One region of the Citrobacter sp. Cm046 genome, then DNA from elsewhere that is predicted to be linked to it. Evidence: predicted binding sites of a transcription regulator. Region 1 holds the regulator's gene; the other holds the start of a gene.
The links. The regulator LexA, encoded in region 1, represses DNA repair genes until DNA is damaged. The targets are predictions, from matches to a motif close to TNCTGTATGTACATACAGNA.

Region 1 (14,825 bases):
GCAAAGTTACCTTCGCGCAATGAAATCGCGATAACCATCAGCAGCGGGAACATAATTGCCGCGATGAAAATCAGCAAGCCTAAGTGCGTCGCGAAGAGGCGCATTTTTTGAGATTTGGGTTGGACCATAGCCATGTTCAATGCCCTCCTTAGTCAAACTTCATTCGTGTGGCTTTCAGGTTCACTATCGCCAGTACACCTACCAACAGGAAGATCAGCGTCGCAATCGCTGCTGCCAGACCGAAGTCCTGACCGCCGCCGCCTTCAAAGGCGATACGATAGGTGTAACTTACGAGCAGGTCGGTATAACCTGCTGGCGTGGTGGTACCAAGACGGTCCGGGCCACCGTTCGTCAACAGTTGGATCAGCACGAAGTTGTTAAAGTTAAAGGCAAAACTGGCGATCATCAGCGGCGTCAGCGGCTTAATCAGCAGCGGCAACGTAATCTTAAAGAAGTTCTGGAACGGGCCCGCGCCATCCATCGCAGAAGCCTCATACAGATCGTCAGGAATCGCCTTCAGCAGACCCATGCACAGGATCATCATGTACGGATAGCCCAGCCAGGTGTTGACGATAATAATCATCGAACGCGCGGTGGTTGGGTCACTGAACCAGGCCGGTTTGATGCCAAACAGTGCGCTTAGCATCATGTTGATTTCACCGAAGCTCTGGTTGAACAGCCCTTTGAAAATCAGAATCGAGATAAACGACGGTACGGCATAAGGCAGAATCAACAGTACGCGGTAAATCGCTTTACCTTTTAATGATTCCCATTGCACCAGGCAAGCCAGAACCATACCCACGGCAACGGTCAGGATCACGGTCAGGACCGAGAAAACGACTGTCCAGACAAAGATAGCGAAGAACGGTTTCTGGATCCCTTCATCGGTAAATACGCGGGTGAAGTTCTCCCAGCCGATGGTGACGGTATAGCCGGGACTGAGTTTTTCAGTGCCCCAGTTCCCGTCAGCCGTGACCGACTGGTAATAACCGATATCGTTGTTTGCACGGTATTTTACGCCGCTCTGGTTGTTGGTGAGCGTCCCGTCATCCGCCAGGGAGTAGAGTGGCTGCGTGCCAGAGAACTGACGCAGCGAGCTCATAATCACTTTGCTTTCATCAGGCAATATAGCCGTCAGTTGAGTCAGCGCCTGGCGATTTTGCGTGATGATGCGCAGCGTCGCGCGTTCACCTGTTGGCAGCGTATCGGTTTCTTTCAGTTGCAGTTTTTGCTCGCCGCCAAATTTAAAGGCATCGGAGACATAGTTCTTGCCCGTCTCTCCATCGGTGAGGGCCAGTTGCCACTCCGTACCCGCTGGATACAGACCAAAGTTGTAGGTTTTACCCGCCTGATAAGAACGGTCCATCAGGACTTGCTGGGCGCGTTCAAAGGTCAGTTGGTTGGTACTGCTGTAGTTGGTAAAGGCAATGGCAATGGTGCAAATGAGCGGAAACAGAACAAACAGCCCCATGCCAGCAACACCAGGATAAACATAGCGCCAGGCATAAGTTTTACGGTTAGCAAAAATATACAGACCAGCAGAGCTTAAAATCAGCGTCATGATGGCAAAAAGGTACTCCCCCTGGGCGTACATCAAAACAACAAGGTAACCCACCAGCAGACCAAGCAGACCTATCACTGACCATTTCAGCGTGTCGCTTTGCCACCAGTATTTCTTTTTAATGACATCCATGGGGATCTTCCTCAACAACGGTGAAACTTCCTCGCCGGAGATGTGCCGGATAGCGGCATAAATGCCTTATCAGGCCTACAATCCTCCGTAGGCCTGATAAGCGAAGCGCCATCAGGTACATCGACAGCACTACTTGGTGATACGACCTTGCGCGTCTTTCAGTGCTGCATCGACAGTCTGACGGCCACTGGCGGCGTTGATTACAGCGGTACGAACGGCATACCAGAATGCAGACATCTGCGGAATGTTCGGCATGATTTCGCCTTTCTGGGCGTTATCCATGGTGGCAGCAATACGCGGATCTTTCGCTAATTGTTCCTGGAAGGATTTCAGCGCAACGGCGCCCAGCGGTTTGTCCTTGTTCACTTCATCCAGACCCTGATCGGTCAGCAGGTAGTTTTCGAGGAACTCTTTTGCCAGTTCTTTGTTCGGACTGGCGGCGTTAATACCGGCACTGAGTACACCAACAAACGGTTTAGAGGCTTTGCCTTTGAAGGTTGGCAGCAGCGTTACGCCGTAGTTAATTTTGCTCTTGTCGATGTTCGACCATGCCCACGGACCGTTAATCGTCATTGCCGTTTCACCTTTGTTAAAGGCCGCTTCGGCGATGGAGTAGTCGGTATCCGCGTTCATGTGTTTGTTCTTGATGAGGTCAACCAGGAAGGTCAGACCCGCTTTCGCGCCAGCGCTGTCTACGCCAACGTCTTTGACGTCGTATTTGCCGTTTTCAAATTTGAATGCGTAACCGCCATCGGCAGCAATCAGCGGCCAGGTGAAGTACGGCTCTTGCAGGTTGAACATCAGGGCGGATTTACCTTTCGCCTTCAGCTCTTTATCCAGCGCAGGGATCTCTTCCCAGGTTTTCGGCGCTTGAGGAACGAGGTCTTTGTTGTAAATCAGAGACAGCGCTTCAACGGCGATTGGGTAGGCGATCAGTTTGCCGTTATAACGCACTGCATCCCAGGTGAACGGATAGAGCTTGTCCTGGAACGCTTTGTCTGGGGTGATCTCAGCCAGCAGACCAGATTGTGCGTAGCCACCAAAGCGGTCATGCGCCCAGAAGATAATGTCCGGGCCGTCGCCGGTCGCTGCAACCTGCGGGAATTTTTCTTCCAGTTTGTCCGGATGCTCAATAGTGACTTTGATGCCGGTGTCTTTCTCGAATTTTTTACCCACTTCAGCGAGGCCGTTATAGCCTTTATCGCCGTTGATCCAGATAACCAGCTTACCTTCTTCAATCTTGGCGAGAGCCGAGGCGGAAAACATCATCGTCGTCAGTGCGGACAATGCGAGGATGCGTGCGCCAGTTTTGATTTTCATAGTTCCCATCCTGTTTGGTGATTTTTCAGAGGTGGCTTAACGGTTACTAGTTTCTTTATACGACAACCTCTTTCCATCCTCCTTACCCCTACGCCCCACCCATTCTTTATGTGATCTGTGTTGCATAAATGTGAGTAATGCGTGCTGGCGCACATAAAAACCCACTGATTTTTGCAGGCACCATCACGAAATTCCTCCACGGAGTACAGCCAGGGTCTCAGACACTGCTCTCTCATCCTCCCGCCTCCTCCCCCATAAAAAAGCTGGGGGGTGGAGGATTCCCGCCATTAATGAATAACGCATAGTCAGCCCATCATGAATGTTGCTGTCGATGACAGGTTGTAACGAAGGGAGAAGGGCATGGCGAGCGTACAGTTGCGAAATGTAACGAAAGCCTGGGGTGACGTGGTGGTATCGAAAGATATCAATCTCGACATTCACGAAGGGGAGTTCGTGGTGTTTGTCGGACCGTCAGGCTGCGGTAAGTCGACTTTGCTGCGTATGATCGCCGGGCTTGAGACTATCACCAGTGGAGATCTGTATATCGGGGAAACCCGAATGAACGATATCCCGCCCGCCGAACGCGGTGTGGGAATGGTCTTCCAGTCCTATGCGCTCTATCCCCATTTATCCGTCGCAGAAAACATGTCGTTTGGTCTCAAGCTGGCGGGTGCCAAAAAAGAGGTAATGAATCAGCGCGTTAATCAGGTGGCTGAAGTTCTGCAACTGGCACACCTGCTGGAGCGTAAACCAAAAGCGCTTTCTGGTGGACAGCGTCAGCGTGTGGCGATTGGTCGTACGCTGGTGGCAGAGCCGCGCGTATTCCTGCTTGATGAACCGCTTTCCAACCTTGATGCCGCGCTGCGCGTGCAGATGCGTATAGAAATCTCCCGCCTGCATAAACGTCTTGGCCGCACGATGATTTACGTCACCCACGACCAGGTCGAAGCGATGACCCTGGCAGACAAAATTGTGGTGCTGGATGCTGGTCGCGTTGCTCAGGTGGGTAAACCACTGGAGCTGTATCACTACCCGGCTGACCGCTTTGTCGCGGGCTTTATTGGCTCGCCGAAGATGAACTTTCTGCCGGTGAAAGTCACGGGGACGGCAATCGATCAGGTCCAGGTAGAGTTGCCTAACCGCCAGCAAATCTGGCTACCGGTCGATAGCGCACACGTTCAGGTTGGCGCCAACATGTCTTTAGGTATTCGCCCGGAACATCTGCTGCCCAGCGAAATTGCTGATGTCACTCTCGAGGGTGAAGTACAGGTCGTCGAGCAGCTTGGTCACGAAACACAAATTCATATCCAGATCCCCGCCATCCGTCAAAACCTGGTTTACCGCCAGAACGACGTGGTGTTGGTAGAAGAGGGTGCCACATTCGCTATCGGTCTGCCGCCAGAGCGTTGCCATCTGTTCCGTGAGGATGGCACTGCATGTCGTCGGTTGCACCAAGAGCCGGGCGTTTAAGGTCCCCATAAAAAAAACGAAACGCAAAGCCATTCGAGGCTGCATCGAGGCTGCAAGTGAATGAATCCCGGGAGCGTACAAAAAGTACGTGACCGGGGTGAAAGAACGCAGCCAACAAAGAGGCAGCCCGAAGGGGACGCGTTTAAAGAAAAGCAATGATCTCAGGAGATAGAACGATGATTACTCTGCGCAAACTCCCTCTGGCGGTTGCTGTAGCAGCAGGCATTATGTCTGTTCAGGCAATGGCTGTAGATTTTCATGGTTATGCTCGTTCCGGTATCGGCTGGACGGGTAGTGGCGGCGAACAACAATGTTTCCAGGCTACTGGTGCTCAAAGTAAATACCGTCTCGGTAACGAATGTGAAACCTATGCGGAACTGAAACTGGGCCAGGAAGTATGGAAAGAAGGTGATAAGAGCTTCTATTTCGACACTAACGTCGCCTACTCCGTAGCACAGCAGAATGACTGGGAAGGAACAGATCCGGCATTCCGTGAAGCAAACGTGCAGGGTAAAAACCTGATTGAATGGCTGCCAGGTTCTACGATCTGGGCCGGTAAGCGCTTCTATCAGCGTCATGATGTTCACATGATCGACTTCTACTACTGGGATATCTCGGGTCCTGGTGCCGGTATTGAAAACATCGATCTGGGCTTCGGTAAACTGGCTCTGGCAGCAACCCGTTCTCAGGAAGCGGGCGGCTCTTACGCGTTCAGCAGCCAGAATATTTATGATCGTACCAAAGATACCGCCAACGACGTGTTCGACGTGCGTTTAGCGCAGATGGCCATTAACCCGGACGGTATGCTGGAACTGGGCGTTGACTATGGTCGCGCAAATACAACAGATGACTACAGCCTGGCAGACGGTGCATCAAAAGATGGCTGGATGTTCACCGCTGAACATACCCAGAGCATGTTGAAAGGCTATAACAAGTTTGTCGTTCAGTATGCGACAGACTCCATGACCACTCAGGGTAAAGGCCTGAACCAGGGCTCTTACGGTTCTTCTACCACTACTATTGAAGACCCTGTTACTGGCGTTAAGACAAACTTCGCTAACAACGTCGTCAATAACAACGGTAGCCTGGTGCGTGTCCTGGATCACGGTGCGATTTCCCTGGGCGACAAGTGGGACCTGATGTACGTCGGTATGTACCAGAATCTCGATATGGATAACGACCTGGGTACCGAATGGTACACCGTCGGTATTCGTCCGATGTACAAATGGACGCCAATCATGAGCACCCTGATGGAAGTCGGTTACGACAACGTCAAATCCCAACAGACCGGCGATCGTAACAGCCAGTACAAAATCACCCTGGCGCAACAGTGGCAGGCAGGCGACAGCATCTGGTCTCGTCCGGCAATCCGCGTCTTCGCAACCTACGCAAAATGGGATGAAGAGTGGGGCTACGTCAAAAATGGTAACGACGTAACCAAATTCGCTGCGGCGACTAATTCCGGTATCAGCACCACCAGCCGTGGCGACAGTGACGAGTGGTCCTTCGGTGCCCAGATGGAAATCTGGTGGTAATCCAGCATTAATCTGACGTCATGACCGAAAGAGGGGCGTAAGCCCCTCTTGATTACGGTTTAGCGCGCTATTGCCTGGCCACCGCTGAACCCATGCTATCTGAGGTGATAACAATGAAAATGAAGAAAAGTCTCGTTGCCCTTTGTTTATCTGCAGGTTTATTTGCAAGTGCTCCTGGCATCAGCCTGGCCGATGTGAATTTTGTGCCGCAAAATACCACCGCTGCGCCTGCTATCCCCACTGCTGCACTGCAACAGTTAACCTGGACACCTGTTGATCAATCGAATACGCAGTCTACTCAGCTCTCTACTGGCGGTCAGCGTCTGGACGTTGCCGGGATTACCGGCCCGGTCGCCGCCTATAGCGTCCCGGCAAATATTGGTGAATTGACCCTGACGCTGTCCAGTGAAGTGAACAAACAAACCAGTGTATTTGCACCAAACGTATTGATTCTTGATCAGAACATGACGCCATCTGCGTTCTTCCCCAGCAGCTATTTCACCTATCAGGAGCCCGGCGTGATGAGTGCCGATCGTCTGGAAGGAGTCATGCGTCTGACGCCTGCGCTGGGCCAGCAGAAGCTCTATGTGCTGGTATTTACAACAGAAAAAGATCTTCAGCAGACCACAACTCTGCTTGACCCGGCGAAAGCGTATGCCAAGGGTGTGGGTAACTCCATTCCGGATATTCCAGACCCGATCGCCCGTCATACCACCGATGGCCTGTTGAAACTGAAAGTCAAAACCAGCTCTTCTTCCAGCGTATTGGTCGGGCCGCTGTTTGGCTCCTCCGGTCCGGGGCCGGTGACGGTTGGGAATACTGCCGCGCCAGCAGCCGCTTATGCAGCTCCAGCTCCGGCTGCTGTAGCGACCGCCGCTCCAGCGCCTGCGAAGAAAAGTGAACCGATGTTGAATGACACGGAAAGCTACTTTAATAAAGCGATTAAAGATGCGGTAGCGAAAGGTGATGTTGATAAAGCGCTGAAGCTGCTTGATGAAGCTGAACGTTTGGGGTCCACATCTGCCCGTTCCACCTTTATCAGTAGTGTAAAAGGCAAGGGGTAACCATCTCCCCACATTGCTGATTTTGCAACAACTGGTGCGTCTCCTGGCGCACCTTTTTTTATCGTGCAATGCGATTTGTTACACTAATGTTGATTAGCCGATCACTTAATCACGTTTGCTCACCCTGTAATGCCTTTTCTGCGATACAATGCCATCACGTTATAAATCGGAGAGTAAGGCATGCCACACCCTGCGTTAACGCAACTGCGTGCGCTGCGTTATTTTGATGCGATCCCCGCGCTTGACCCTCAACTGCTTGACTGGTTGTTACTGGAAGACTCCATGACCAAACGCTTTGAGCAGGAGGGAAAACAGGTCACCGTAACGTTGATACGAGAAGGATTTGTTGGGCAAAATGAGGTGGCTGAAGAACTGACGCTGCTGCCGAGCGAATCCCGTTATTGGTTGCGTGAAATTCTGTTATGTGCGGATGGTGAACCCTGGCTTGCCGGGCGCACCGTGGTGCCTGAATCAACTCTGTGTGGTCCTGAGCTGGCCTTACAAAATCTGGGGAAAACCCCGCTCGGGCGCTACCTGTTTACATCATCGACATTGACCCGAGATTTTATTGAGATAGGTCGCGATGCAGCGCTGTGGGGGCGTCGTTCCCGCCTGCGGCTGAGCGGTAAGCCGCTGATGCTTACCGAGCTTTTTTTACCTGCATCGCCGTTGTACTGAGAGGAAGAAAAAATGGAGTGGAGTCTGACGCAGAATAAGCTACTGGCGTTTCACCGCTTGATGCGTACGGATAAGCCAATCGGCGCCTTACTGCTGCTCTGGCCGACCCTGTGGGCGCTGTGGGTGGCGACCCCTGGGGTACCGCAATTATGGATCCTGGCGGTTTTTGTCGCTGGCGTTTGGTTAATGCGCGCCGCCGGATGCGTGGTGAATGATTATGCTGACCGCAAATTTGACGGGCATGTCAAACGCACCGCGAACCGGCCGCTGCCAAGTGGTGCGGTGACAGAGAAAGAAGCCCGAACGTTGTTTGTGGTACTGGTGTTGCTTGCGTTCCTGCTGGTACTGACGCTAAACACGATGACAATTTTGTTGTCTGTCGCTGCGTTAGCACTGGCGTGGGTATATCCCTTCATGAAGCGCTATACGCATTTGCCACAGGTGGTTCTGGGCGCTGCATTTGGCTGGTCTATCCCAATGGCGTTCGCTGCCGTGAGCGAATCTGTTCCGCTGAGTTGCTGGCTGATGTTCCTTGCCAATATTCTCTGGGCGGTAGCGTATGATACACAGTATGCGATGGTTGACCGGGATGATGACCTGAAGATTGGTATCAAATCGACCGCGATCCTGTTCGGCCAAAACGATAAGCTGATTATTGGTATTCTGCAGGTTGGCGTACTGGTATTGATGGCGTTGATTGGCTGGCTGAACGGGCTGGGTCTGGGCTATTACTGGTCTCTGCTGGTGGCGGGCGCGCTGTTTGTGTATCAGCAGAAATTGATCGTCAATCGCGAACGGGATGCCTGTTTTAAAGCGTTTATGAATAACAACTATGTCGGTCTGGTGCTGTTTTTGGGGCTGGCAATGAGTTACTGGCACCTTTGATTTTAGGTGAGGCGACAAAAGAAAAACCGGTCATTTTTTCGACCGGTTTTTTTATGCTTACTCGCCCTGCGTTGCGCTCTCGATGGTCAGACGTACATCGGACGTGACCAGTTCGGCCAGCATCTGATAGATCTTCATCGTTTCTTCCGGCTCGGCATCACCGGTATCGCTGATGTATCCCTCGTCACGCAGAGTCAGCACCAGAGAGCTGAACACCGCCTTATCGAAGAATTCAGGGGCGTTAATACCGTGCAGTACGGAAAGACGCTGAGCCACGGTACGGCTCTCTTTCTCCAGTGTGCTGCGGTTGATGGATGGGTTTGCACTCAGCAGCCAGAAGGTAATGGCATAGCGTTGCAGGGTTTCACGAGCACCTGCCGCCAGCAACTGTAGCGTGCGGGAGTGTGCCGGATTGATATGCAGCTCATCGTTCTGCATGGTGATTAAACCCTGACGCTGCATTTCGCTGGCCAGTGCGTCGATCACTCCTGCAAGCTCGTCACGTTCCCAGCGCAGGAACAGCTCAGCTTTCAGCATCGGGTACAGTGCTTCAATATGCTGCTGTAGTGCCTCACGTGAAATACGACGATGCTGAGTCACAATCGCCGCCATCAATGAAGGCAGAACCAGCATGTGCGCAATGTTGTTGCGGTAGTAAGTCATCAGTACAGCCTGCTCGCGCGGCAGAATGATGATGTCGCCGATGGTATCTTTCTCGACCTCAAACTTGTTCATCTGCAAAGCGTGGTCGATCAGTTCACTGGCGCTTTGCGCGGGAACCGTCGAATCCGCAGCATACGGCACGTTGCGCAGCAAGCTCAGGTAGCAATCAAGTTGTTCGGTTAACTGCTCACGGGTCAGAGATCGCTGGCGGGATGCCAGTAGCGCGGTACAACACAGGTTCATGGCGTTGGCCGCGCCTGCGTTGTTAATACGAACCATCAGGTCAGCGGCGATGTTATTCACTGTCGGCGTCAGCCAGGCCGGGCGAATAGACTCGATAGGATCGATAGATTCGCGCCATTCCGGAACATGTTGGTTCAGGTAAGTCATCAATGGCATCGGTTCGCCAAAGTTAACGTAGCCCTGGCCCAGGTTACGCAGCTTGCTTAAGCCGCGCAGCATTTGTGGCAGGCTCTCTTTCTCTTTCGTCGCACCACGCAGCTCTTTTGCGTATGTTCCCACTTCCATCACATGCTCGTAGCCAATGTAGATAGGCACCAGCGTGATCGGACGCGTACCGCCGCGCAGCATCGCCTGAATGGTCATGGACAGCGTGCCGGTTTTCGGGTCGAGCAGACGGCCTGTACGTGAGCGCCCACCTTCGACAAAGTACTCAACCGAGTAGCCACGGCTGAACAGTTCGCCCAGGTATTCGCGGAATACGGTGGAGTAAAGTTTATTGCCCTTAAAGGTGCGGCGAATAAAGAATGCACCCAGACGGCGGAAGATCGGGCCTGCCGGCCAGAAGTTCAGGTTGATTCCAGCTGCAATGTGCGGAGGAACCAAGCCCTGGTGATACAGAACGTACGACAGCAGCATGTAGTCCATATGGCTGCGATGGCATGGCACATAGACGATTTCATGTCCGTCGTGCGCCAACTGGCGCACACGTTCTGCATTATGAACGTTAATCCCCTGGTACAGCCGGTTCCATGTGAACCCCAGAATACGGTCCGTCAGGCGGATCATCTCATAGGAGAAGTTTGCGGCAATTTCTTCCATCAGCGCTATGGCATTTTGCTGCGCTTTTTCGTGGGAGATTTTTTTACTGCGTGCTTCATCTTCTACCGCGCGGGCGATAGCTTTTGAGGCCAACAGCTTATTAAACAGATCCTGGCGGGCAGGAAGACGCGGACCAACTGCAGCTAAACGTTGGCGGGCAAAGTGCATACGCGCCACGCGCGCCAGTTTCTGTGCAATGGTTTTATCTGTGCCGTGTTCGTCAGCCATGCGACGCAGGGACACCGACGGAGAGAAGCGAACAAAACTGTCGCGACCCAGCCACGAAACGGCAAAGAATTTCTGTACGCCATTCAGCATGCGCAGAGGCGGATTCACTTCGCCTTTTTCGCGTCCGGGAGCGCGGCCAAACATCACCGATACCGGCACCATCTGCACATCCAGGTCAGGATTGCTGCGATGAAGGTCGAGATAGTTATGGAACAGCTTGATAGACTCTTCTTTAGGCGTGTAATAAGTGAAGACACGCGGGCCGCCGTGAATAAACACGTAGCGCGGCAGGAGAGTCCCGTCGATTTCCAACGGCTCCAGGGGGTCGGGGAGATCGTGAATCAGGCATTGAGCGCGCAGCGTTAGCAAGTCCGCTTTTGAGTTGTACGGCAAGACGTACATAATGGGACGCGAAGTGTCGAGCCCCAATTCCGGAGCAGGATCCGCCGGAATAGACTTGCTTTTTACCAGCACACTTAATGGTAAATTCAGTAATTTGTAGTAAATTCTTGGCCAGCCGGACATAAACGATGTAAAGCCTCTGGTTAATAATGCAAATGCGCTGCAAGGATATCAGAAAGTTTAGTGAATTTCTGGTGTATCCCGTCATACTTCGCGCTGCTTTGCATCAGCCCTGAAGTAAATAGGGTAACGGTACAATGACATTGACGCTAATAATGTAAAAAGGTTCTTTTGATGGCTAATAATACCACTGGGTTCACTCGAATTATCAAGGCAGCAGGCTATTCGTGGAAAGGTTTTCGTGCCGCATGGATTAATGAAGCGGCGTTTCGCCAGGAAAGTGTTGCCGTACTGCTGGGCGTCGCGATTGCTTGCTGGCTGGATGTTGATGCGATTACCCGTGTGCTGCTGATTGGCTCAGTGATGCTGGTGATGATTGTTGAAATTCTTAATAGCGCTATTGAGGCGGTGGTCGACCGTATCGGCTCTGAGTATCACGAACTCTCTGGCCGGGCGAAAGATATGGGATCGGCGGCGGTACTACTTTCTATTTTTGTTGCCTTGATCACCTGGGGCATCTTGTTGTGGTCGCATTTTCGATAAGCATTCCACAACTTCATAAATCTCCTGTTTTTTGTGCAGTTTGCGGTTCCAAAATCGCCTTTAGCTGTATATACTCACAGCATAACTGTATATACACCCAGGGGGCGGAATGAAAGCGTTAACGGCCAGGCAGCAAGAGGTGTTTGATCTCATTCGGGATCACATCAGCCAGACAGGTATGCCACCGACGCGTGCGGAGATCGCGCAGCGTTTGGGGTTCCGTTCCCCAAACGCAGCTGAAGAACACCTTAAAGCGCTGGCACGTAAAGGTGTGCTGGAAATTGTTTCTGGCGCATCGCGTGGAATTCGTCTGTTGCAGGAAGAAGAAGAGGGATTACCACTTGTCGGCCGTGTTGCGGCGGGTGAGCCTCTTCTGGCACAGCAGCATATTGAAGGCCATTATCAGGTTGATCCTTCACTGTTTAAACCCAGTGCCGATTTTTTACTGCGCGTCAGCGGAATGTCGATGAAAGATATCGGGATTATGGACGGTGATTTACTGGCCGTACATAAAACTCAGGATGTGCGTAATGGCCAGGTGGTTGTTGCACGCATTGACGATGAAGTTACGGTTAAGCGCCTGAAAAAACAGGGCAACAAGGTCGAACTTCTGCCAGAAAACAGCGAATTCAAGCCTATCGTAGTTGACCTGCGCGAGCAAAACTTCACTATTGAAGGGCTGGCGGTCGGCGTCATTCGTAACGGTGAGTGGTTGTAATTAAGTAGGCCGGATAAGGCGTTTACGCCGTCATCCGGCATCACTCTGGTCCGGTAGCGCCACGCTTACCGGGTCTACGAAAAACAATATTATCCATTTAACTCCTTCTCAGGCTTTCTGCATGCCTTTCTTTACCTCTTCCGACAAAGCACTTTGGCTCCTTGCCCTACCGATGATCTTCTCCAATATCACTGTCCCCCTGCTGGGGCTGGTGGACACCGCAGTGATTGGTCATCTGGAGAGTCCGGTCTATCTTGGCGGCGTAGCCGTTGGCGCAACGGCGACCAGTTTTCTCTTTATGCTGTTGCTCTTTTTACGCATGAGCACCACTGGGCTGACGGCCCAGGCATTTGGCGCGAAAGATCCGCAGGCACTGGCTCGCGCGCTGGTGCAACCGTTGCTCCTGGCGCTGGGAGCAGGGGCTGCGATTGCCCTGTTCAGGACGCCAATTATCGATCTGGCGCTGCATATAGTTGGTGGCAGTGAGGCGGTACTGGAGCAAGCCCGGCGCTTCCTTGAAATTCGTTGGCTCAGCGCGCCAGCCTCTCTGGCAAACCTGGTGCTGCTGGGCTGGTTGCTGGGCGTCCAGTATGCCCGTGCGCCGGTTATCCTGCTCATTGTTGGTAATATTCTCAACATTGTGCTCGATTTATGGCTGGTGATGGGCTTGCATATGAACGTGCAAGGCGCTGCACTGGCAACTGTGATTGCCGAATATGCCACATTGCTGATTGGTCTTCTGATGGTGCGCAAGGTTCTCCATTTGCGTGGTGTCTCGCTTGCGATGCTGAAGCTTGCATGGCGCGGCAATTTTCGCCGTCTGCTGGCGCTTAACCGCGACATTATGCTGCGTTCGCTGTTGCTACAACTCTGTTTTGGCGCCATTACGGTACTGGGCGCGCGCCTTGGTGGTGACATCATTGCGGTAAATGCCGTCCTGATGACTCTGCTGACGTTTACAGCTTATGCGCTGGACGGGTTTGCCTACGCCGTCGAAGCTCATTCTGGTCAGGCTTATGGCGCGCGCGATGGCGGTCAGTTACTGGATGTCTGGAGGGCGGCATGTAGGCAGTCGGGTATTGTGGCAATTCTGTTTTCCCTGATATACGCCCTGTTCGGTGAACAGATTATTGCGCTGCTAACCTCTCTGCCCCAGATTCAACTACTGGCCGATCGTTATCTTATCTGGCAGGTGATTTTGCCGCTGGTGGGCGTCTGGTGTTACCTGCTGGACGGCATGTTTATTGGTGCGACGCGAGCGGCAGAAATGCGTAACAGTATGGCCGTCGCTGCCGCGGGATTTGCATTAACGTTATTTGCTTTACCACTGTTGGGAAACCACGGTTTATGGCTGGCGTTAACCGTTTTCCTCGCGCTGCGCGGGCTCTCACTGGCCTTCATCTGGCGGCGTCACTGGCGTAATGGTACCTGGTTCGCCTGACCCAGATGGTTAAAAATTCTGAATAGTTAATAATTCCTGGAATCACTGACTACACTTAATCTCACGTCCAGCGAAAACATAACATGTCTGGATATAGCACTCTCGCTATTCACAACCTAACGATGAGGACTTGATGATGAATAAAGACGAAGTCGGCGGTAACTGGAAGCAGTTCAAAGGTAAAGTGAAAGAGCAATGGGGCAAACTGACCGATGATGATATGACGGTCATTGAAGGTAAACGCGACCAACTGGTGGGTAAAGTCCAGGAACGTTACGGTTACGCGAAAGATCAGGCGGAGAAAGAAGTTAAAGATTGGGAAAAACGCAACGATTACCGCTGGTAATTAATCCCTCCCTCCTGAGAGTACAAGGATGTACGCTCTTTTATCGCCCAACTTTCTTCTTCACCTGAATCGTATGATCATGCTGACAGTCGCCTGGATGGCGGCACGATTCAACTTCCACACATGCCGGACAGAGGCCGTGGGCTTCAATCACGTTATGACGTAGTGCAAAGCCCATCCTGGCGGCCAATGTATGCATGATGTCTTCCACGCCTTCAGCACACTCTTCTTTAACCACACCACAGCGGTCACAAATGAACATTGCTGAGCTGTGGGTCGGCTGATCGAACAGATGACAAAGCACGTAGCTGTTGGTGGATTCCACCTTGTGCACGAAACCTTGTTCAAGCAGAAAATCGAGAGCGCGATAAACGGTAGGCGGTTTGGCCTGTGGTTCGGTTTCCCGTAACAGATCAAGCAGATCATAAGCGCTAATCGCGCCTTGTTGCAGGCTCATCAGGCGCAGCACTTCGAGGCGTTGTGGTGTCAGCCGCACGTTACGTTGCGCACAGAGTTTTTCAGCCTGGGCCAATAACTCCTGCGTGGTGGTTTTTTCCATTTGACGCCTCGATTTGCATGGAAGGTTAATCCCTTACTTTATCATATTCTGCTCAAAACACCGAGATCCCCACCGTGTGCTATACCTGACGCATCGCA
Region 2 (14,825 bases), on a different contig from region 1:
TGGCCTGCCAGTACATACGTATCTGGCGGAAGCACAGTTGAGCAGTGAGCTACAGGAAGAGCATCCGGAGCAACCCTCAATGGATGAACTGGCGCGAACAATCCGCAAACAGCTTCAGGCTCCACGCCTGCGCAACTGATTTTAGCACTTGCCCGATGACGCTTCGTTTATCGGGCTTACGCGTCTTATCCGGCCACGAACCGCAGGCCGGATAAGTAACGCGCCATTCGGCAATAACACAGGCTTACTTCGCCAGCCCGAGTCGAGGGATCTCAATTGCCGGACAACGATCCATCACCACCGCCATACCGGCATCACGTGCCAGCACAGCCGCCTGTTCATTGATCACCCCTAGCTGCATCCATAAAGTTTTCGCCCCAATGGCAATTGCCTCCTGCGCAACGCCCCAGGCTGCTTCTGAATTACGGAAGACATCCACCATATCCACTTTCTCAGGAACATCTGCAAGGGTCGCATAGCCCTGCTGTCCCAGCAGCGTTTTCCCGGCAACCTTGGGTGAAACGGGGATAACGTGATAGCCCTGATCGAGCAAATATTTCATCACCCGGTAGCTAGGGCGCTCGGGTTTATCACTCGCGCCCACCAGCGCAATCGTACGGGTGGATGTCAAAATGCCAGCAATATCGGTCTCTTTCATTATCTTCCTCCAGGCTGTTTTGCAAAGTTTACGACAAACCTGACGTTGCAACCATTCATCCCATACTGGCGCATGAGAGCTAAACTGACAAATATGTCTATATGTTAGTAAACATGATTACCGAAAAATTTTGATACATCTTACTCAGGCATTTTCTGGACAGGAGAAACCTATGAGAGCCGGCATTGTGACAGTCTTGATTGCCCTGTGTTTGCCGGTAACCGTTTTGGCCACCTCACTACGTTTGTCTAATGATATTGATCTACTGGTACTGGACGGAAAAAAGGTCTCAAGCTCATTACTGCGTGGTGCCGACAGTATTGAGCTTGAGAATGGCCCCCATCAGCTTGTTTTTCGCGTAGAGAAAACTATCCGCCTGTCCAGCCATGAAGAACGCCTCTATATTTCCCCACCACTGGTCATCAGCTTTAATACTCAAATGGTCAGTCAGGTTAATTTTCATCTTCCGCGCCTGAGCAACGAGCGTGACGCAACACATTTTGATAGCGCCCCGCGCGTCGAATTGCTTGACGGGGACTCCATGCCCATTCCAGTGAAACTGGATATTATGGCGATCACTTCAAAGGCAAAAATCGTGGATTATGAAATTGAGACTGAGCGCTATAACAAAGCCGCCAGGCATGCCTCGTTACCGCAATTTGCCCCCATGATGGCAGATGACAGCTCATTGCTCTCCGGAGTTTCTGAACTGGACCGGGTTCCGCCTCAGTCGCAGACACTCACCGAGCAGCGTTTAAAATATTGGTTTCAGCAAGCCGACTCACAAACGCGAAGTAACTTTTTGCAATGGGCGCAAAAACAGCCACCTTCATGACATTTATGTTCATATACGCATTTTTTTTGTCTTTCTCTTGCAGCGTCAAGTGCTTCCAGTACTCTGTAACGAGGTTAACTTGGGAGCTGTACTATGGAATTGACGACTCGCACTTTGCCAGCGCGCAAGCATATTGCGCTGGTTGCACATGATCACTGTAAACAGATGTTGATGAGCTGGGTAGAACGCCACCAACCGTTGCTGGAAAAACACGTTCTCTACGCGACAGGAACGACAGGAAACTTAATTCAACGCGCTACTGGTATGGATGTAAATGCTATGCTGAGCGGCCCAATGGGCGGCGACCAGCAGGTGGGCGCGCTGATCTCTGAAGGGAAAATCGATGTGCTGATCTTCTTCTGGGATCCGCTCAATGCCGTCCCTCACGATCCTGATGTAAAAGCCCTATTGCGCCTGGCCACAGTCTGGAACATTCCGGTCGCGACCAACGTTTCTACCGCCGATTTTATCATCCAGTCGCCAAACTTCAGCGATGCGACAGAAATCCTGATCCCGGATTACGCCCGTTACCTGGCAGAGCGCCTCAAATAATCGTCAGGCAGGCGGTACATGCCGCCTGCTTATCAGGGTTTTCTGCTTACCGGTACATCCAGTTGTTTAAGTTCATCGACAAAACACGACGGCGCGTCTTTGTTAAACAGTAACCATACCCGATGCCGCGCACGTGTTAGCGCCACGTACAGTAACCTTCTCTCTTCTGCATCAGGGAAGTCTTCAACAACAGGAAGCAACGCCTCTTCCATAATTGACTCGCGGGCCGGCGCCGGAAAACCATCATTTCCTTCATGCAGCCCGACGACAATAACGTAATCTGCCTGCTGCCCTTTACTGGCATGGATAGTCATAAATTCAAGCTGTAGCCTGGGCCAGCGAGTAGCCGCTTTTTCCAGACTGGCGGGTTTTAGATGATGGTAACGCGCCAACACCAGAATTCGCTCTTCAGCTTTCGCAAATCCAGAAAGCTTATCCAGCAATAAATCCAGCTGACTTTCCTCCAACAGCGTCACCGCTTTTTTATCCCCTGACGTCAGGCTGTTGAGCGGTTTCGCAAGCTGATGTGGGTTTTTTTGGATAAACCGGTTTGCGACCTCGCCAATGCGGCTATTAAAACGGTATGTAGTATCCAGGTCACAGCGATCACCCTCGCCAAAGGTATGATGGAATGCGGTAGTCAACGAAAGCTGCGCGCCGCTAAAACGATAAATCGCCTGCCAGTCATCCCCCACCGCAAACAAAGTGGTCTGCGAGTTTTGCTTACGTAATGCAGCCACCAGAGCGGCACGCTGTGGGGAAATATCCTGAAATTCATCGACCAGAATATGTTTCCAGGGGCTGATAAAGCGCCCCTTTTCCAGAATGACAATTGCTTGATGGATCAACCCGGAAAAATCGACAGCATTTTCTTCCTTCAGAGCTCCCTTCCAGGCCTTAAGCAGCGGCGCCATCAGTTTAATGCGTTTACTGAACAGATCGCGAATTTCCTCCGGGGCATTGGCAATCATTTCAGCCTGCGCTCCGCCATGCATGCGCATAAGTCCAACCCAACGATCTAATCTTGTGGCCAAACGACGCTGCAACTTTTCGTCGTCCCAAAAATTGCCCTCAGGCACAGTCCACTGCATCTCCTCTTCTAACCACTGCCGCCAGCCTTTGGCCTGCGCCTTTTTCTCGCTGCACTGCTGACGCCAGGTGGTGATAAAGAGTTTATGCCGCGCGGCAGTATCGTTTTCAAGCTTACTTACCGTTGGAACTTTTTTACTGCCCTGCTGAATGATATGTAGCGCCAGCGAGTGAAACGTCCGTGCGCTGATCTCTTCTGTATGCAGTCGCTCGCGGATACGATCATCCATCTCCTGGGCTGCTTTGCGACCAAAGGCTAACAGCAGAATCTGTTCAGCAACGGCTTCCCCCTGCATCAACAGCCACCCAGCGCGAGCCACCAAAACAGAGGTCTTGCCGCTTCCGGCTCCCGCGAGCACTAACAGTGATTTCTCACCATTTACTACCGCTCGCGCCTGGGCCGCATTCAGCGGCGAGGATTCGATATGTGAAAAGAACTCAGCATGCTCCGCCAACATTGCGTCGGTATACGCCTGATTATGTTGTAAACGACACACTTCAATGTCCTTCAACCAGGCCTGACATTGTCGTAATGCCTCACGACAATTATCAAATTCTTCTAATCGATTAACCGGTAGAGGCAACGCGGCAAAGGCGCGGCGGATCTGCTGTTGTAACCCAGAGGTTTGATCACGCGTCAGCCATTTATTCTCCCCGGTACGAACGGCTATCGCCTGCAGTTGCTCCTGCAAAACACCGGCTGCCACTTCGCTCATCTCCTGGCTCCACTGCTGCCAGAGTGTATTCAAATGGTGATGGAAACGCTGAGTTTCAGCCCACTCTGTACCGTGCAGGCGTACAACCTTATCTTCCGGAAGCACAAACTCCAACTCCCCCCAGACAAGGCCTCGTTTGCAATGTATAGCCAGTAACTGATTGAATGGAATAAGATACTCATGACGATCGCCGGAAACCTTTATCCCGGCATTGAGAATAACGGCTCGATCGTAAGGGTGTTGCGCCAGACGTTTTCCAAGAGAAGTTGCTTTCAGTTCCATAAGACTTACGCGGATCCACACGAAGAGGTTTACTTATCAGTGTAACCGCCAGAGAAAACGTGCTCCAGCCCAAAAAAACGTTACAATTGCCAAATTCACTGAAAACCAGAGTTAACCGAGAGTTTATGCGTACTGTTCTGAATATTTTAAATTTTGTGCTGGGCGGGTTCGCCACTACCTTAGCCTGGTTACTGGCTACGCTGGTCAGTATCGTGCTTATTTTCACCCTGCCCTTGACCCGTTCGTGCTGGGAGATAACTCGCCTCTCATTGTTCCCTTTTGGCAACGAAGCGATTCATGTTGATGAACTCAACCCAGCAGGTCAAAGTGTACTGATGAATACCGGCGGGACATTACTCAATATTTTTTGGCTGATTTTCTTCGGCTGGTGGTTGTGCCTGATGCATATTGTCTCCGGTATTGCCCAGTGCATTACGATTATTGGTATTCCTGTAGGCATTGCGAACTTTAAGATCGCCGCGATTGCACTCTGGCCCGTCGGACGTCGCGTGGTGTCAGTAGAAACTGCCCGCGCAGCTCGCGAAGCCAATGCGCGTCGCCGCTTTGAATAATCAGGACGCATGGTCTTTATGTTAAGTCCTCTGCTCAAACGCTATACCTGGAACAGCACCTGGCTGTATTACGTGCGGATATTCATCGCGCTTTGCGGCACAACGGCTCTGCCCTGGTGGTTGGGCGACGTAAAACTCACTATCCCACTCACACTGGGCATGGTTGCTGCTGCGCTTACCGATCTGGACGATCGTCTTGCGGGACGACTACGCAATTTGATCATTACGCTGATCTGCTTCTTTATTGCCTCTGCCTCCGTCGAACTGCTCTTCCCCTGGCCATGGCTTTTTGCCATTGGATTAACCATCTCCACCAGCGGATTTATTCTGCTGGGTGGATTAGGCCAGCGTTATGCGACAATCGCCTTTGGGGCATTGCTCATCGCGATTTATACCATGCTGGGGACTTCACTCTACGATCAGTGGTATCAGCAACCAATACTTCTGCTCGCTGGCGCCATCTGGTACAACCTGCTTACGCTGACCGGACATCTCTTGTTCCCGATTCGCCCCCTGCAGGATAATTTGGCTCGTAGCTACGAACAATTAGCGCACTATCTGGAGCTGAAATCGCGTCTTTTCGATCCTGATATCGAAGATGAAAGTCAGGCACCACTCTATGACTTAGCGCTGGCCAATGGGCAACTAATGGCCACGCTAAACCAAACTAAAGTGTCATTACTGACCCGCCTGCGCGGTGACCGAGGGCAGCGGGGAACACGTCGTACACTGCATTATTATTTTGTGGCACAGGATATCCACGAGCGCGCAAGCTCCTCGCATATTCAATACCAAACGCTGCGCGACCATTTCCGTCACAGCGACGTGATGTTTCGCTTCCAGAGATTAATGTCAATGCAGGGACAAGCCTGCACACAGTTGTCGCGCTGCATTATCTTGCGCACCCCATACCAGCACGATCCACACTTTGAACGCGCCTTTACGCATATAGACGCCGCACTCGAGCGTATGCGCACTAACGGTGCCCCTTCAGATCTGCTCAATACACTGGGATTTTTGCTCTCAAACCTGCGTGCCATCGACGCACAGCTGGCTACCATTGAGTCCGAACAGGCTCAGGCAATCTCGCGTAATGAATCAGAAAATCAGCTTGCTGATGACAGCCCACATGGTTTCAGCGACATCTGGTTGCGTCTGAGCCGTAATTTCACACCTGAATCCGCCCTTTTTCGCCATGCTATCCGCATGTCACTGGTGCTCTGCGTCGGTTACGCCATTATTCAGATCACTGGAATGAACCATGGGTACTGGATCCTGCTGACCAGTCTGTTTGTCTGTCAGCCTAACTACAACGCCACCCGCCATCGCCTGGCACTAAGGATTATCGGCACACTAGTGGGAATAGCCATCGGCTTGCCCATTTTGTGGTTCGTTCCCTCACTTGAAGGGCAACTGATACTATTAGTGATTACTGGCGTGCTCTTTTTTGCATTTCGCAACGTACAGTATGCTCATGCAACTATGTTTATCACTCTGTTGGTACTGCTGTGCTTTAACCTGCTTGGCGAAGGTTTCGAAGTCGCCCTGCCACGCGTAATTGATACGCTGATCGGCTGCGCAATCGCCTGGGCGGCCGTCAGTTTTATCTGGCCAGACTGGCGTTTTCGTAATCTGCCACGAGTAATTGAACGAGCAACTGACGCTAACTGTCGCTACCTCGACGCTATTCTCGAACAATATCATCAGGGTCGTGATAATCGGCTCGCATACCGTATTGCCCGACGTGATGCACATAATCGCGATGCTGAGCTTGCGTCCGTAGTGTCGAATATGTCGAGTGAACCTGACGTCACAGCGCAAACGCGGGAAACAGCATTCCGCTTGCTGTGCCTCAACCATACTTTTACCAGCTATATTTCGGCTCTGGGTGCACACCGGGAACAACTGACCAACCCGGACGTTCTGGCGTTACTGGATGATGCCGTCTGCTATGTAGATGATGCGCTTCATCATCAGCCAGCTGATGAGCAACGCGTATACCAGGCACTTGAAGGTCTGAAGCAACGGATTCAGCATCTTGAACCGCGCCCGGACAGTAAAGAACCGCTGGTCGTTCAGCAAGTTGGGTTATTGATTGCATTGCTACCGGAAATCAGGCGACTCCAGCAGCAAATTGCCGCCTTGCCGTCTAATACTCCAGTTCCGGAGTAAGTGAGCGTACCCACTCAACAAGCTCCTGGCGACGAATCGCCGGGAGCGCCGCCTCATGGACCCCGCGAATCGCCCCTTCGAGGGCATAGAGTATTTTCACTGTCAGAGCAGGATTAATCTGCCGTAATTTAAGCCAGCACATTTGAGCTCCCAGCATACGCAATGTACTTTCATCGTTAACACCCGCTTCGTTAAGCAGAGTCTCGAGATGAAATGTCATGTTCGGCAGCTCTCTCAGGCGGTGTTGCAAAAAGCGGCTCTGTTTTTCCTTCACTGCTGCATCCAGCGAAAACTTCGATAAAGACACCAACTGTTGCTGGTTTCGCCACAAAGCATCGTCCACCTTGTAGTAATTGAGAATAACCGGGCGTCCGCGCTTCATAAACGTCAGCCAGACTGGCGAATGTTTTACACAGTACTGTACGCTCTGCTCACAAGCTCGAAGGTACAACTCACCGCTAGCGACCATTGCAAAGACCGTATCCTCAACCGTTAGACTGTAGCTACCAAACAATGAGCGATAGCGAATCGTCCCCAAAGAGGCCAGGCATTCTTGTGATTTATAGATCTTGTCATAAGAGAGCTTTTTCATAAAAATCCTTTTAAATCATAATATAAGAGAATGATTTGCAGTAGCGGATCCGTTAATGACGAAAATAGGCAACTTATTCTCAGGGAGCAAGATGAATTTTGTTTTTGCTGTTATGACAGCGAAAAATTGCGAACCAGTTTCCGAAAATAAAGTTGATCTTTATGGATAGCAGGGTTACTGTATATCCATACAGTAACTCACAGGGCTGGATTGATTATGTACACTTCAGGCTACGCAAATCGTTCTTCGTCGTTCTCTTCCACATCAAGCAATATTGCGCGCGTTTCTTCAGAGAACGTTACCGCCGGGCTTATCAGTGAAGTGGTCTATCGCGAGGACCAGCCCATGATGACGCAATTACTGCTGCTCCCCCTGCTTCAGCAATTAGGGCAGCAATCGCGCTGGCAGCTTTGGCTTACACCTCAGCAAAAATTGAGCCGTGAATGGGTACAGTCTGCAGGGCTGCCTTTAACAAAAGTCATGCAAATTAGCCAACTCTCACCGTGCCATACGTTGGAGTCAATGGTTCGCGCTTTGCGAACAGGCAATTACAGTGTGGTAATCGGCTGGCTGACCGAAGAATTAACGGAAGATGAACATACTGAACTGGTAAAAGCTGCAGATGAGGGAAATGCGATGGGATTTATCATGCGTCCTGTTCGTGCGCAGTCTCTTGCCGGGAGACAGCATTCTGGGCTAAAAATTCACTCGAATTTGTATCATTGAGTAAAATTAGGAATTATCCTGGAATTTTTTTTCATGTCCAAATTCGACTTTGAGCTTTAACACTTTTTTTGTGAGAACGCCTGTGTGAAGCGGTTTCCGCGATGTTTGCAGTACAATTAATCATCCATAAATGTTAAATATTGTGTATACAAGCTTTTTTTTTTCATATGCCTGACGGAGTTCACACTTGTAAGTTTTCAACTACGTTGTAGACTTTACATCGCCAGGGGTGCTCGGCTTAAGCCGCAGATATCGGTAGAGTAACTATTGAACTGGTCCCCGGGTGAAGGATTTAACCGTGTTATCTCGTTGGAGATATTCATGGCAAATTTTGGATGATAACGAGGCGCATAAAATGAAAAAGACAGCTATCGCAATTGCAGTGGCACTGGCTGGTTTCGCTACCGTGGCGCAGGCCGCTCCGAAAGATAACACCTGGTACACCGGTGCTAAACTGGGCTGGTCTCAGTTCCATGATATCGGCAACAACCAGATCGACAACAACGGCCCAACCCACGAAAGCCAACTGGGTGCTGGTGCGTTCGGTGGTTATCAGGTTAACCCGTACGTTGGTTTTGAAATGGGTTACGACTGGTTAGGTCGTATGCCGTACAAAGGCAGCGTTCAAAATGGCGCATTCAAAGCTCAGGGCGTTCAGCTGACCGCTAAACTGGGTTACCCAATCACTGACGATCTGGACGTTTACACTCGTCTGGGTGGTATGGTTTGGCGTGCTGATGCTAAAAACAACACTGGCTTCAAAGACCACGACACTGGTGTATCCCCAGTATTCGCTGGCGGCGTAGAGTATGCAATTACTCCTGAAATCGCTACCCGTCTGGAATACCAGTGGACTAACAACATCGGTGACGCGAACACCGTTGGTGGTCGTCCGGATAACGGCCTGCTGAGCGTTGGTGTTTCTTACCGCTTCGGCCAGGGTGAAGTAGCTCCAGTAGTTGCTCCGGCTCCGGCTCCGGCTCCAGAAGTACAGACCAAGCACTTCACCCTGAAGTCTGACGTTCTGTTCAACTTCAACAAAGCAACTCTGAAACCAGAAGGCCAGCAGGCTCTGGATCAGATGTACAGCCAGCTGAGCAACCTGGATCCGAAAGACGGTTCCGTAGTGGTTCTGGGCTTCACTGACCGCATCGGTTCTGACGCTTACAACCAGGGTCTGTCTGAGAAACGTGCTCAGTCCGTTGTTGATTACCTGATCTCTAAAGGTATTCCTTCTGACAAAATCTCCGCACGTGGTATGGGCGAATCCAACCCGGTTACCGGCAACACCTGTGACAACGTGAAAGCTCGCGCTGCACTGATCGACTGCCTGGCTCCGGATCGTCGCGTTGAGATCGAAGTTAAAGGCATCAAAGACGTTGTAACTCAGCCTCAGGCTTAAGTTTTCGTCTTATAAAAAAACCCCGCATAGCGGGGTTTTTTTTATCTGAAGAACACCATTGCTCAACACATTGAAAATGTCATTGCCTACTCTTTTCCCAACAATGCCTGCAAATCCTGTTTCAACGTGGACATTTTGTTGGCGTACTTCTCTTTATGCTCTGCATCCTCAATCAGTTGCACGATCGTTTCTGAAAGCGTTTTGCCGCGCCGTTGCGCAAGTCCGGCTAATCGCTGCCAGACGATGAACTCCAGATCGATAGATTTCTTACGCGTATGCTGATGTTCAGCATTAAAATGCCGTTTACGCCGCGCCCGTATAGTCTGTTTCATACGATTTTGCAGCGCAGAGTTCATGTGTTCATCAATCCAGGCATTGACCCGAACCGGCTCATTCTCGAGGGTTAGCAACAAATCAACGGCTTCTTCGGCAGCGCTGGTTTCCACGTAACGGGTAATCAACTCCCCCTCACGATGCTTCTTCACCAGGTACTTCCATTTCCAGCCGCTTTCAAGGTTTTCAAGTTGTTGATATTTCATTGCGATCTCAATGTTACCGTGTAACTCTTATCAGAATATCAGCTTTTTGGGCATCTGAAGAAAAGAATATCCAGCCTGTGAACTGTCGCGCGTCATCGCATCTGTTTAGCCGTGCTTTCCGCGTGTGCAGTGCTGACGGTTACGGTATAATCTCGTTTTTTACAACAGACTAAAAAACATCAACTTTGACCATTACGAAACTTGCATGGCGTGATCTGGTTCCTGATACCGACAGTTATCAGGAAATATTTGCACAGCCGCACGTCACTGACGAAACCGACACCTTACTCAGTGATACTCAGCCACGTTTACAATTTGCGCTAGAGCAGCTTCTTCAGCACTGGACGACGTCCTCCTTTATGCTGGTGAAAGCGCCGGAAGAGCTTGAGTATCTCAATCTTATTTCATCAGCTGCACGCACATTGCACACGGATGCCGGAAGCTTGACCGGGGGTCACTACGATATCTCTGGCCACACTATTCGTTACCGTGAAGCAGAAAATGCAGAAGACAATTTTGCGACCTTAACTCAGGTAGTAAATGCTGACTGGGTTGAAGCCGAACAACTGTTTGGCTGCCTGCGTCAGTTTAATGGCGAAATTACCCTGCAACCGGGTCTGGTACATAAGGCCAACGGCGGCGTACTGGTTATCTCATTACGCACGCTTCTGGCTCAACCACTGCTGTGGATGCGCCTGAAAGCCATTGTCAGCCACGAGCGCTTTGACTGGGTGGCCTTTGATGAGTCTCGCCCACTTCCTGTCTCCGTTCCTTCTATGCCGCTTAAAATGAAAGTGGTGTTAGTGGGAGAGCGCGAATCACTGGCAGACTTCCAGGAAATGGAGCCGGAACTGGCAGAGCAGGCAATTTATAGCGAGTTTGAAGATAATTTGCAGATAGTGGATGCCGAAACCATGACGCAATGGTGTCAATGGGTGACGCATACCGCCAGACGCAACGCTCTGCCTTACCCCGCCCCTGATGCCTGGCAGGTATTGATCCGTGAAGCTGTTCGCTACACCGGTGAGCAGGATACTTTGCCGCTTAACCCACTGTGGATCATCCGACAGCTTAAGGAAGTAGCTCCTTTATGCGATGGGGATACTTGCAACGCCGAACAGTTCAGCCTGATGCTTGCACAGCGTGAATGGCGCGAAGGTTTTCTCGCCGAACGTATGCAGGATGAGATCCTGCAAGAGCAGATCCTTATCGAGACTGAAGGTGAGCGTATTGGTCAAATCAATGCCCTGTCAGTGATTGAATTTCCGGGTCATCCACGCGCATTTGGTGAACCTTCACGTATCAGTTGCGTCGTTCATATTGGCGATGGCGAATTTACTGATATCGAGCGTAAAGCCGAGCTTGGCGGAAATATTCATGCTAAAGGCATGATGATAATGCAGGCTTTCCTGATGTCGGAGCTGCAGCTTGAACAGCAGATCCCGTTTTCTGCCTCACTGACTTTCGAGCAATCGTACAGCGAAGTGGATGGCGACAGTGCATCAATGGCAGAACTGTGCGCGCTGATCAGCGCTCTCGCAGATGTGCCTGTAAATCAAAGCATTGCGATCACCGGCTCTGTTGATCAGTTTGGTCGCGCACAGCCTGTCGGTGGCCTGAATGAGAAAATTGAGGGCTTCTTTACTATCTGCCAGCAGCGTGAATTAACCGGTACTCAGGGTGTCATTATTCCTTCAGCCAACGTCAGGCACCTGAGTCTACAACCAGCTCTGCTACAGGCCGTTGAAGAAGAGAAATTCACTATTTGGGCGGTGGACGACGTGACCGATGCGCTGCCGCTTTTGTTAAATCTTGTGTGGGATGGTGAAGGCCAGACAACGCTGATGCAAACTATCCAGGAGCGCATTGCCACGGCAACGCAACAGGAAGGTCGTCATCGTTTCCCCTGGCCGCTACGTTGGCTGAATGCATTTATTCCGAACTGATCGGACTTGTTCAGCGTACACGTGTTAGCTATCCTGCGTGCTTCAATAAAATAAGGCTTACAGAGAACATGGTAGATAAACGCGAATCCTATACAAAAGAAGACCTTCTTGCCTCTGGTCGCGGTGAGCTGTTTGGCGCAAAAGGCCCACAACTGCCTGCACCAAGCATGCTGATGATGGACCGTGTCGTCAAGATGACCGAAACCGGTGGTAACTTCGACAAAGGTTATGTTGAAGCTGAACTGGATATCAACCCGGACCTGTGGTTCTTCGGATGCCACTTTATCGGCGATCCGGTGATGCCAGGCTGCCTGGGTCTGGACGCTATGTGGCAATTGGTTGGATTCTATCTCGGCTGGTTGGGCGGCGAAGGTAAAGGCCGTGCACTGGGCGTAGGCGAAGTGAAGTTTACTGGCCAGGTTCTGCCGACCGCGAAGAAAGTCACTTACCGCATCCACTTCAAACGCATCGTTAACCGTCGTCTGATCATGGGCCTGGCTGATGGTGAAGTGCTGGTTGATGGCCGTCTGATCTACACGGCTAATGATCTGAAAGTAGGTCTTTTCCAGGATACTTCTGCGTTCTGATTCAGGACTGCGTAGACTGTCTGATAGCGACGTTATTACGTTTTATCGGGCCTACAAAAAGGCGAAACCTCCGCGTGCGGAGGTTTCTTTTATCTAAAGAGACAGAATCAGGCCATTAACACCCTATCCCCCATGGCTTCTCGCCAGCCTCCCAGCCAGTATGACCTTTGATTCAGCGTCTGATAGGGACACATTTCTTTTGAGCGTCCGGCAATGCCGGCCTGATAACCACGTTGATGTGCCCGTTCCAGGCGATCTCGTTTTTGTCTCTTCATGCCTCGTTTCCCTCATTTTTAGGTCTGGTGGAAAAGAAAACAGTGATTACTAAGTATGCAATCACACTAAACGAATACCCCGAAACATCATGCCCGTCAATGCGCAAAATTCACGCCAGTGTCATATTTGTGAGCTAGCTGGTAAATCATTTGTACAAAAATTTGCTGTCAGAACAGCTATCTCAACCGCTAAAAAAATAAAAAAAACCGCCCCGGGCACTAAACCAGAGGCGGTAAAATTTACAATTATTTAAACTTAAGGGATCCTTTTCAGCTCCTGAGCGATAGCCGTCGCTTCCTGGCTCCAGGCAGCAGCCAGAACCTTCACCATCTCATCATAGCCATCCTGAGTCTGTACGGCTTCGATGTGGAACGGACGCTTGATCAGCTGTCCCTGATGGTTCAGCAGCCATTCGCCGCTCACTATCACCTTCCCGTCATAGCGGCCATGGAAGCCTGTCACCGTCACATTAAGCGTGTCCTGTGTGCTTCCCAGAGGCTGAGAAGCAACAACCCATCCCGGCAACTGCATACTGAGGTTGGCGACAAGCGTATTGCGCAATTGCTGATCTAACGGACTGGCCCAAAGATTACTGTTGGCAATGACGTACTTAACATCGCTGGTCTGGTACACAACCCCATTTCCCGCCAGATAATCCGGCACCGCTACCTGCTCAACCCACAGCAGACGGTTCCCCTGATTGGCCGTACTCTGCACACCGCCCTGCGCAATGGGAAGCTGGTAATAGCTTTTATTTTCTCCACTGGAGCTGCATGACGTCAGCCAGACCGCCATCATCACCACTAGCCACTTTTTCATTGTTTCGCCCTCTTCGGCTCTGGATCTTTTTTATCCTTCGCTTCAAATACCAGCGCATTGCTCTTATCGTTCAGCGTTTTCAGCACCGGCTGCAGTTCACGCAGAACCTGATCAAGACGTTGCATATCTGCCACCATCTTGTTGTAGGCCGCGGAACCAGGCTGGAAGCCTTGCATACTACGATTAAGCTCGCGCAGCGTGTTCTGCATATCCGCCGGAAGCTGCTGCATCGACTGGCTACCGGTTATCTTATTCATGTTATCCAGCGTGGTTTGCAAATGCTTCATCGTACGCTGGCTTTCCGTCAGTGTACTGGTCGCCTGCTCAATCATCGGGTTCAACGGCAGATTGTTTATCTTATCCAGCGCTTCCATTAAACGCTGTTGGATTTGCGCCAGGCCACCGCTAACAGTCGGGATAATTTGATAACCATTAAACTCACGCACACCCGTAATCGGCGGATCTTTCGGATAGAAGTCGAGATCGACATACAGAGCCCCCGTTACCAGGTTCCCTGTCTTCAACGATCCTCTTAATCCACGTTTGAGCAATTCAGCCAGATGGGCACCGACATCAGTATCTTCACCTAACTGCGCTTTCAGGCGTTCAGGCTCAATACGTACCAGCACCGGAATGCGGTAATCATCGTTGAAGACCTGGCGCATATTCGGTGCAAAGAAAGGCACTTTGCTTACTGTACCAAGGCGAATACCTCGGAACTCAAGCGGTGCTCCTGGTTGCAACCCACGAATCGAATCCTTAAAGAACATCAGGTAATCGATATGGTCTGTGTACAGGGAATCCTGAATACTTTTTTGATCATCATAGAGAGTAAATGAGGCCTGCTGCGCAACCGGCTGGCCTTGCTCTAGTCCTTCCGGTACATCAAAACTGACTCCGCCGCCAAACAACGTGGTAAGAGAACCCATTTCCACACGCATGCCTGCCGAGGTGAGATCCACTGCAATTCCGCTGTCTTTCCAGAAGCGTACGTTGCTTGTCACCAGGCGATCGTTTGGTGCATTGATGAAAAGCTGATAGCTGATCGTACGTTTTTGCGCA

Region 2: the regulator LexA is predicted to act here: its motif matches at 7,644-7,663, upstream of sulA (SOS-induced cell division inhibitor SulA).

What each region holds. Positions count from the first base shown of each region.
Region 1 is NZ_JAOWGP010000007.1:38,755-53,579, forward strand. It holds gene malG (maltose ABC transporter permease MalG) at 1-134, opposite strand, end outside; gene malF (maltose ABC transporter permease MalF) at 149-1,693, opposite strand; gene malE (maltose/maltodextrin ABC transporter substrate-binding protein MalE) at 1,823-3,013, opposite strand; gene malK (maltose/maltodextrin ABC transporter ATP-binding protein MalK) at 3,374-4,483, shown strand; gene OGX98_RS00235 (maltoporin) at 4,660-6,018, shown strand; gene malM (maltose operon protein MalM) at 6,132-7,082, shown strand; gene ubiC (chorismate lyase) at 7,263-7,760, shown strand; gene ubiA (4-hydroxybenzoate octaprenyltransferase) at 7,773-8,645, shown strand; gene plsB (glycerol-3-phosphate 1-O-acyltransferase PlsB) at 8,703-11,123, opposite strand; gene OGX98_RS00260 (diacylglycerol kinase) at 11,295-11,663, shown strand; gene lexA (transcriptional repressor LexA) at 11,773-12,381, shown strand; gene dinF (MATE family efflux transporter DinF) at 12,503-13,822, shown strand; gene OGX98_RS00275 (CsbD family protein) at 13,959-14,168, shown strand; gene zur (zinc uptake transcriptional repressor Zur) at 14,209-14,727, opposite strand.
Region 2 is NZ_JAOWGP010000034.1:220,836-235,660, reverse strand. It holds gene hspQ (heat shock protein HspQ) at 1-139, shown strand, start outside; gene OGX98_RS05895 (CoA-binding protein) at 245-658, opposite strand; gene csgI (curli synthesis inhibitor) at 831-1,493, shown strand; gene mgsA (methylglyoxal synthase) at 1,587-2,045, shown strand; gene helD (DNA helicase IV) at 2,078-4,132, opposite strand; gene OGX98_RS05875 (YccF domain-containing protein) at 4,258-4,704, shown strand; gene yccS (YccS family putative transporter) at 4,723-6,876, shown strand; gene OGX98_RS05865 (TfoX/Sxy family DNA transformation protein) at 6,854-7,468, opposite strand; gene sulA (SOS-induced cell division inhibitor SulA) at 7,685-8,194, shown strand; gene ompA (porin OmpA) at 8,550-9,596, shown strand; gene matP (macrodomain Ter protein MatP) at 9,683-10,135, opposite strand; gene OGX98_RS05845 (AAA family ATPase) at 10,321-12,081, shown strand; gene fabA (bifunctional 3-hydroxydecanoyl-ACP dehydratase/trans-2-decenoyl-ACP isomerase) at 12,150-12,668, shown strand; gene rmf (ribosome modulation factor) at 12,776-12,943, opposite strand; gene pqiC (membrane integrity-associated transporter subunit PqiC) at 13,200-13,763, opposite strand; gene pqiB (intermembrane transport protein PqiB) at 13,760-14,825, opposite strand, start outside.